3 regions of the Pseudomonas sp. MDT1-85 genome follow, and region 2 is predicted to be linked to each of the others. Evidence: predicted binding sites of a transcription regulator. Region 2 holds the regulator's gene; each other region holds the start of a gene.
What was found. The regulator FliA, encoded in region 2, starts transcription of late flagellar genes. The targets are predictions, from matches to a motif close to CTAAAGTTTNNNNNNNNNNNGCCGNTAA.
Positions count from the first base shown of each region.

Region 1: the regulator FliA is predicted to act here: its motif matches at 986-1,013, upstream of ACYZT2_RS03090 (methyl-accepting chemotaxis protein).
Region 3: the regulator FliA is predicted to act here: its motif matches at 905-932, upstream of ACYZT2_RS22655 (flagellar protein MotY).

Region 1 is NZ_CM142715.1:672,584-674,849, reverse strand. It holds gene tatC (twin-arginine translocase subunit TatC) at 1-162, shown strand, start outside; gene ACYZT2_RS03095 (16S rRNA (uracil(1498)-N(3))-methyltransferase) at 159-866, shown strand; gene ACYZT2_RS03090 (methyl-accepting chemotaxis protein) at 1,054-2,266, shown strand, end outside.
Region 2 is NZ_CM142715.1:2,116,997-2,119,262, reverse strand. It holds gene ACYZT2_RS09580 (protein phosphatase CheZ) at 1-21, opposite strand, end outside; gene ACYZT2_RS09575 (chemotaxis response regulator CheY) at 52-423, opposite strand; gene fliA (RNA polymerase sigma factor FliA) at 592-1,332, opposite strand; gene fleN (flagellar synthesis regulator FleN) at 1,329-2,159, opposite strand.
Region 3 is NZ_CM142715.1:5,037,791-5,040,056, reverse strand. It holds gene pyrC (dihydroorotase) at 1-838, opposite strand, end outside; gene ACYZT2_RS22655 (flagellar protein MotY) at 996-1,904, shown strand; gene ACYZT2_RS22650 (argininosuccinate synthase) at 2,034-2,266, shown strand, end outside.

The DNA.
Region 1 (2,266 bases), 1.4 Mb from region 2:
ACGCCGCCGGACATCTTCTCGCAGACCTTGTTGGCCGTACCGATGTGGCTGCTGTTCGAGATCGGCATCCTGTTCGGCAGCCTGATCAACAAGCGCGGCGAGCATCCGGACGACCAGCCGGCTGACGATCACAACGACCAGCCGCCAGCGACCCAAGCGTGAACCTGCTGCTCCTCGAAGAGGCCGACTTCATTGCGGCCGACCGGGTGATCCTGCGCGATCGCCGGTTGACTCATATGCAGGAAGTCCATCGCTCGGTGGTCGGCGACAGCATGCGCGTCGGGCGTATTGGTGGACTGATGGGCACAGCCGAGGTGCTGCGCCTGGACGCCGATGAAGCCGAGTTGCGCGTCACCCTCGACCAGCCGCCACCGGCCAAGCTGCCACTGACGTTGGTGCTGGCCCTGCCGCGACCGAAAATGCTCCGCCGGGTGTTTCAGACCGTGGCGGCCATGGGTGTGCCGCGCATCGTGCTGGTGAACAGCTATCGCGTCGAGAAGAGCTTCTGGCAAACCCCGTTCCTGGAACCCGAGGCGATTCGCGAGCAGTTGATCCTGGGTCTTGAACAGGCCCGGGACAGCGTCCTGCCGGAGGTCGTCATCGAGAAGCGCTTCAAGCCCTTTGTCGAAGACCGTCTGCCGGCCATTACCGAAGGCACCTTAGGCCTGGTCGGCCATCCCGGTAACTACCCGCCCTGCCCTCGTGGCCTGGACGAACCCGTGACCCTGGCCATCGGCCCCGAAGGCGGCTGGATTCCCTACGAAATCGATTTGCTGGGCAAGGCCGGCCTGCAACCGGTGCAACTCGGCGACCGCATCCTGCGGGTCGAAACCGCCGTCACTGCGCTGCTCTCTCGTTTGTTTTAACCCTTCCGGATCACACCTCCCCATGTAGGAGCTGCCGAAGGCTGCGATCTTTTGATTTTTAGAATCAAGATCAAAAGATCGCAGCCTTCGGCAGCTCCTACGGGATCGTACCTTGGCGCCTACAGAATGCCGTTTGCCGGCCGATACAGTTCCCATAAAACCGATTAGGTCCTAGGGGAGTTGCAGCATGTACCGATGGCTAGCCGAGAAACTGGGAAACGTAAGCGTCAATCGCAAACTGGGTATCGGCTTCGGTCTGGTGCTGCTTCTGACCTTGTTGATCACCTTCACCGGCTGGACAGGCCTGAGCGGTGTGATCAGCCGTGGCGATACGCTTGGGTTTATTTCCAGCCTCAATGAGCTGACCAAAGACCTGCGCCTCGCCCGCCTGGATTACGACACGCGCCGTGGCGAACAAGGCCCGGGCGCCGTCAACGAACTGATCGGCCAACTCGATACCGGCCTGAAAACCGCCCGCACGCTGATCGAACAGCCTGCCGACGTGGCGATGATCGACCAGCAATTGGCCGCCATCAGCGAGTACAAACGCGCCTTCGCCGACATGACACAGGCCACCGCCTCTCGCGAAGACGCTCGCAGCAAACTGGGCGCCACCGCCGATAATGCCGTGGCCCGTGTCGCTGAAGTCGAAAAATCCTTGTTGCAAGGCGACAGCGTCGCTCAGTTCAACAGCGTGATCGACCTGAGCAAGCTGATCCAGCAAGCGCGTTTCCAGGTCCGCGGTTACACCTACAGCGGCAAACCCGAGGCCGAACAGCCTGCGCTGGACGCCATCGGCAACGCTCTGAAAAACCTCGAAAGCCTGCCGTCTCAACTGCCGGAACAACACATCGCCAACCTGCAACAGGCGACCGACTCACTCAAAGCCTATCGCGCGGCCGTCAGCCAGTTCCGCGACTCCCAGGTCGCCAGCGCTGCCGCCCTCAAACGCATGGGCACGCAAGGCGACATTCTGCTCGACGTCAGCAAAAAGCTCACCGCCTCGCAAACCGTCGTGCGTGACACCGATGCGGCACACGCCAAAAACCTGCTGCTGATGGCCACCGTCCTGGCGTCGGCCTTTGGTTTGTTCGCGGCTTGGGCCATCACTCGCCAGATCGTCATTCCTTTGAGCCAGACCCTCAAAGTGGCCGAGCGTGTCGCCGCGGGCGATCTGACTCACAACCTGACTTCCGAACGCCAGGACGAACTGGGTCAGCTACAACGCGCCATGCAGAGCATGACCCTGGGCTTGCGGGAATTGATCGGCGGCATCAGCGATGGCGTGACCCAAATCGCCAGCGCCGCTGAAGAGCTGTCCGCCGTCACCGAGCAAACCAGCGCCGGGGTCAACAGCCAGAAGGTCGAGACCGATCAGGTGGCCACCGCCATGCACGAAA
Region 2 (2,266 bases):
TGAAGATTCGTTTTGCTCCATAGCTCCCCCGTGACGGACTGGCTTTGCACATCAACCGATGCGTTCGAAGATCTTTTCAATCTTGTCTTTCAACGCTTGAGCCGTGAATGGCTTGACCACATAGCCGTTCACACCCGCCTGAGCGGCTTCGATGATTTGCTCGCGCTTGGCTTCGGCCGTGACCATCAACACCGGCAGGTGTTTGAGTTTTTCATCGGCACGCACGTGGCGCAGCAGATCAATACCGGTCATGCCGGGCATGTTCCAGTCCGTTACCAGAAAGTCGATGCTCCCGCTGTTGAGGACCGGAATCGCGGTAATACCGTCATCCGCCTCGACCGTGTTGGTGAACCCAAGGTCACGCAACAGGTTTTTTATGATCCGCCGCATCGTTGAGAAGTCATCAACGATGAGGATTTTCATATTCTTGTCCAATTCGACCTCCAAGCAGTCTTAAAACGCGCGCAGCACCTGAACGCGCCGTTCAATCAATTCGGCGTAACACTCAACAGTTGTATGGATTACAACGGGCCGTGGCTGATGCAGCAAAATGCCGTACCAACCTCGTTCGCAGTGTCCCCACACTGCCTGTCAGCGCGCTCGCCACTCCCCCAAACGCCCCCGCAAACGGGCCGCGCACTGGCTGTGTAACTGGCTGACCCGAGATTCGCTGACCCCCAGGACCTCACCGATTTCCTTGAGATTCAACTCTTCGTCGTAGTACAGCGCCAACACCAGTCGCTCACGCTCCGGCAAATTGGCAATCGCGTCCGCCAGCGCCGCCTGGAAGCGTTCATCTTCCAGATCGCGTGACGGCTCGAGATGAGCACTGGCGCCATCCTCGTGCAGCCCTTCGTGTTCGCCGTCCTGCAACAGATCGTCGAAACTGAATAACCGGCTGCCCAGGGTGTCGTTCAAAATCCCGTAATAATCGTCGAGACTCAATTGGAGTTCGGCCGCAACTTCGTGATCTTTAGCGTCACGGCCGGTTTTAGCTTCAATCGAGCGAATCGCGTCGCTGACCATGCGGGTATTGCGGTGAACGGAACGTGGCGCCCAGTCCCCCTTGCGCACTTCATCGAGCATCGCGCCGCGGATTCGAATGCCCGCGTACGTCTCGAAACTCGCGCCTTTGCTGGCGTCGTATTTGGTTGATACTTCAAGCAGGCCGATCATCCCGGCCTGGATCAGGTCTTCGACCTGGACGCTGGCCGGCAAACGCGCCAGCAAGTGGTAGGCAATGCGTTTGACCAGTGGCGCGTAACGCTCGATCAGCTCGTACTGCGCGTCACGTGCCGACTTCTTGTAGAGGTTGTAGCCACTGGCTGTCATAGGACGGGTCCTGCGGTCTGTTGCACGAGGCGCTCGACGAAAAACTCCAGATGTCCACGCGGGTTGGCCGGCAGCGGCCAGGTATCGACCTTCTGCGCAATGGCCTTGAACGCCAGGGAACACTTGGAACGCGGGAAGGCTTCGTAGACGGCACGTTGCTTCTGCACGGCCTTGCGCACGCTTTCGTCGTAAGGCACCGCACCGACGTATTGCAGGGCGACGTCGAGGAAACGATCCGTGACCTTGGTCAACTTGGCGAACAGGTTGCGGCCCTCCTGCGGGCTCTGGGCCATGTTGGCCAGGACACGGAAACGATTCATGCCGTAGTCGCGGTTAAGCAGTTTGATCAACGCGTAGGCGTCGGTGATCGAGGTCGGCTCGTCGCACACCACCAGCAGCACTTCCTGGGCGGCGCGCACGAAACTGACCACCGAGTCACCAATGCCCGCAGCGGTGTCGATCACCAATACATCGAGGTTGTCGCCGATGTCACTGAAAGCCTGGATCAGGCCGGCATGCTGGGCCGGGCTCAGATGAACCATGCTCTGGGTGCCGGACGCGGCCGGGACGATACGAATACCGCCGGGCCCTTGCAACAGCACGTCGCGCAGCTCACAGCGGCCTTCTATCACGTCGGCCAGGGTACGTTTGGGTGTCAGCCCCAGCAGGACGTCGACGTTCGCCAGTCCCAGATCGGCATCCAGCAGCATGACGCGCCGGCCGAGCTCAGCTAGAGCCAGGGACAAGTTCACTGACACGTTAGTCTTCCCGACGCCACCTTTGCCGCCGGTCACCGCGATCACCTGTACGGGATGCATGCTGCCCATGTTATTTCTTTACCTTGTCTTTCTTAGACGGAGGCCACATTACTGGCTGCGCGTTCACCAACTGAACAATGCATGGCAGACCATCGATGTAGGTACAAAAACCGTTC
Region 3 (2,266 bases), 2.9 Mb from region 2:
AGGCTTCGGCATACATCTCGATCGCGGCATAAGCGGTGTAGCAACCGGCACAGCCGCAAGCCGCTTCTTTGGCGTGCTGGGCATGGGGTGCCGAATCGGTGCCGAGGAAGAACTTGTCGCTGCCACTGGTGGCGGCGTCGAGCAGGGCTTCCTGGTGGGTATTGCGCTTGAGGATCGGCAGGCAATAGAAGTGCGGCCGAATCCCGCCCACCAGCATGTGGTTGCGGTTGTACAGCAGGTGGTGCGCGGTGATGGTTGCGCCGACATTGGCCGAAGCCTCGTTGACGAACTGCACGGCGTCGGCAGTGGTGATGTGTTCGAACACCACTTTGAGGGTCGGGAAACGCTCGACCACTCGACGCATGTGCTCGTCGATGAAGATTTTTTCGCGATCGAAAACGTCGACATCGCCACGGGTGACTTCACCGTGAACCAACAAGGGCATCCCGACTTCGGCCATGGCCTCGAGTGCGGGGAAAATCTTGTCGATGCTGGTGACGCCACAGTCCGAGTTGGTGGTCGCGCCGGCCGGGTACAGCTTGGCGGCGTGAACGAAACCGCTGGCCTTGGCTTCACGAATTTCTTCGGGCTGGGTGCGGTCGGTCAGGTACAGAACCATCAGCGGTTCGAAACGGCTACCGGCCGGACGCGCGGCAAGAATCCGCTGGCGATAGCCATTGGCTTCAGCAGCGTTGCGCACCGGCGGTACCAGGTTGGGCATGATGATGGCGCGACCAAAGGTGCGCGCGACATCCGCGACGGTATTGGGCAACACAGCACCATCGCGAAGATGAATATGCCAGTCGTCGGGACGCAGCAGGGTCAGGCGGTCGGACATGAGGGGATTCCAGGCGGGTCAAACTCAGGGGAATGCTACCGGAAAAGACTCTTCCAGGCACTCGCTATCAAGTTTTACGGCAAGCTTCCGATATCCAACAGGTATGCCGTAAATATGTGTGTCGGTCTTTTTGTTGCACAAGCCAGTGGAGCCTCCCGTGCGCCAGCGTTATTTAGCCTTGCTCAGTGTGTTTGCCAGCCTTCCCGCGATGGCGCTCACTTTCCAGACCCGTCTGGAGAGCATCGAGTGGACGGTCGAAGGTGACAAATTCGAATGTCGCCTGACTCAACCCATCACTGATTTCGGCTCGGGGGAGTTCGTGCGTCGTGCCGGCGAGCAAGCGACCTTTCGCTTGAAGGCCTACAACTCGATGATCGGTGGCGGTTCCGCGACCTTGCTGGCGGCCGCTACGCCATGGCAGCCGGGGCGTGGCGATATCAACTTGGGCTCCGTGAGAATCGGCAGTGGCAACGTGCTGTTCAACAGCTCGCAAGTTCAGGCCGGGCGCCTGATCAGCGGTTTGATGGATGGTCGCAGCCCGGTCGTTCGACACTCATCGGGCGACGGTCGGGTATCTGAAGTCCGTCTGCTGCCGGTCGAATTCAGCAAGGCCTACAGCGACTATCAGGGCTGCGTGGCGAAGTTGCTGCCGCAGAATTTCGAGCAGGTGAAGCAATCCGAAATCGGCTTTCCGGGGGAGGGTATCGATCTCGACGCCCAAGCCAAGGCCCATTTGCAGGTTATGCTGGAATTCATGAAAGCCGATCCGACGGTCAATCACATTGAACTCGACGGCCATTCCGACAACAGCGGCAACCGCCTGACCAACCGCGAACTGTCACGACGCAGAGCGCTGGCCGTGATGGACTTCTTCAAGGCCAACGGCATCCAGGAATCGCAGATCATCCTGCGTTTTCATGGTGAGCGCTATCCTCTGGCGCCGAACAAAAATGCCGCCAATCGGGCGAAGAACCGCCGGGTTGCTGTACGTCTTGAACGGGTTGCGCCGACCGAGCAACCGGCGCCTCAAGCCACCGCTTCCGCGGGCAGCGCGAAGGCCTCCTGAACCGGCTGAAATCGTCGCTCGCTCGACATAATCTGTCGCTTCGTCGTCATAAGCTGTCGCGCCTCTGTAAATTATCCTGCATGAGCGGTAGACTTGACGGCTTTCCGTAGAACCCCGTGGAGTGATGGCATGGCGGACGTAAACAAGGTCGTTCTGGCGTATTCCGGCGGCCTGGACACTTCGGTGATCCTCAAGTGGCTGCAGGATACTTATAACTGTGAAGTAGTGACCTTCACCGCTGACCTGGGTCAGGGCGAAGAGGTCGAACCGGCCCGCGCCAAGGCTCAGGCCATGGGCGTAAAAGAAATCTACATCGACGATCTGCGCGAAGAGTTCGTGCGCGATTTCGTGTTCCCGATGTT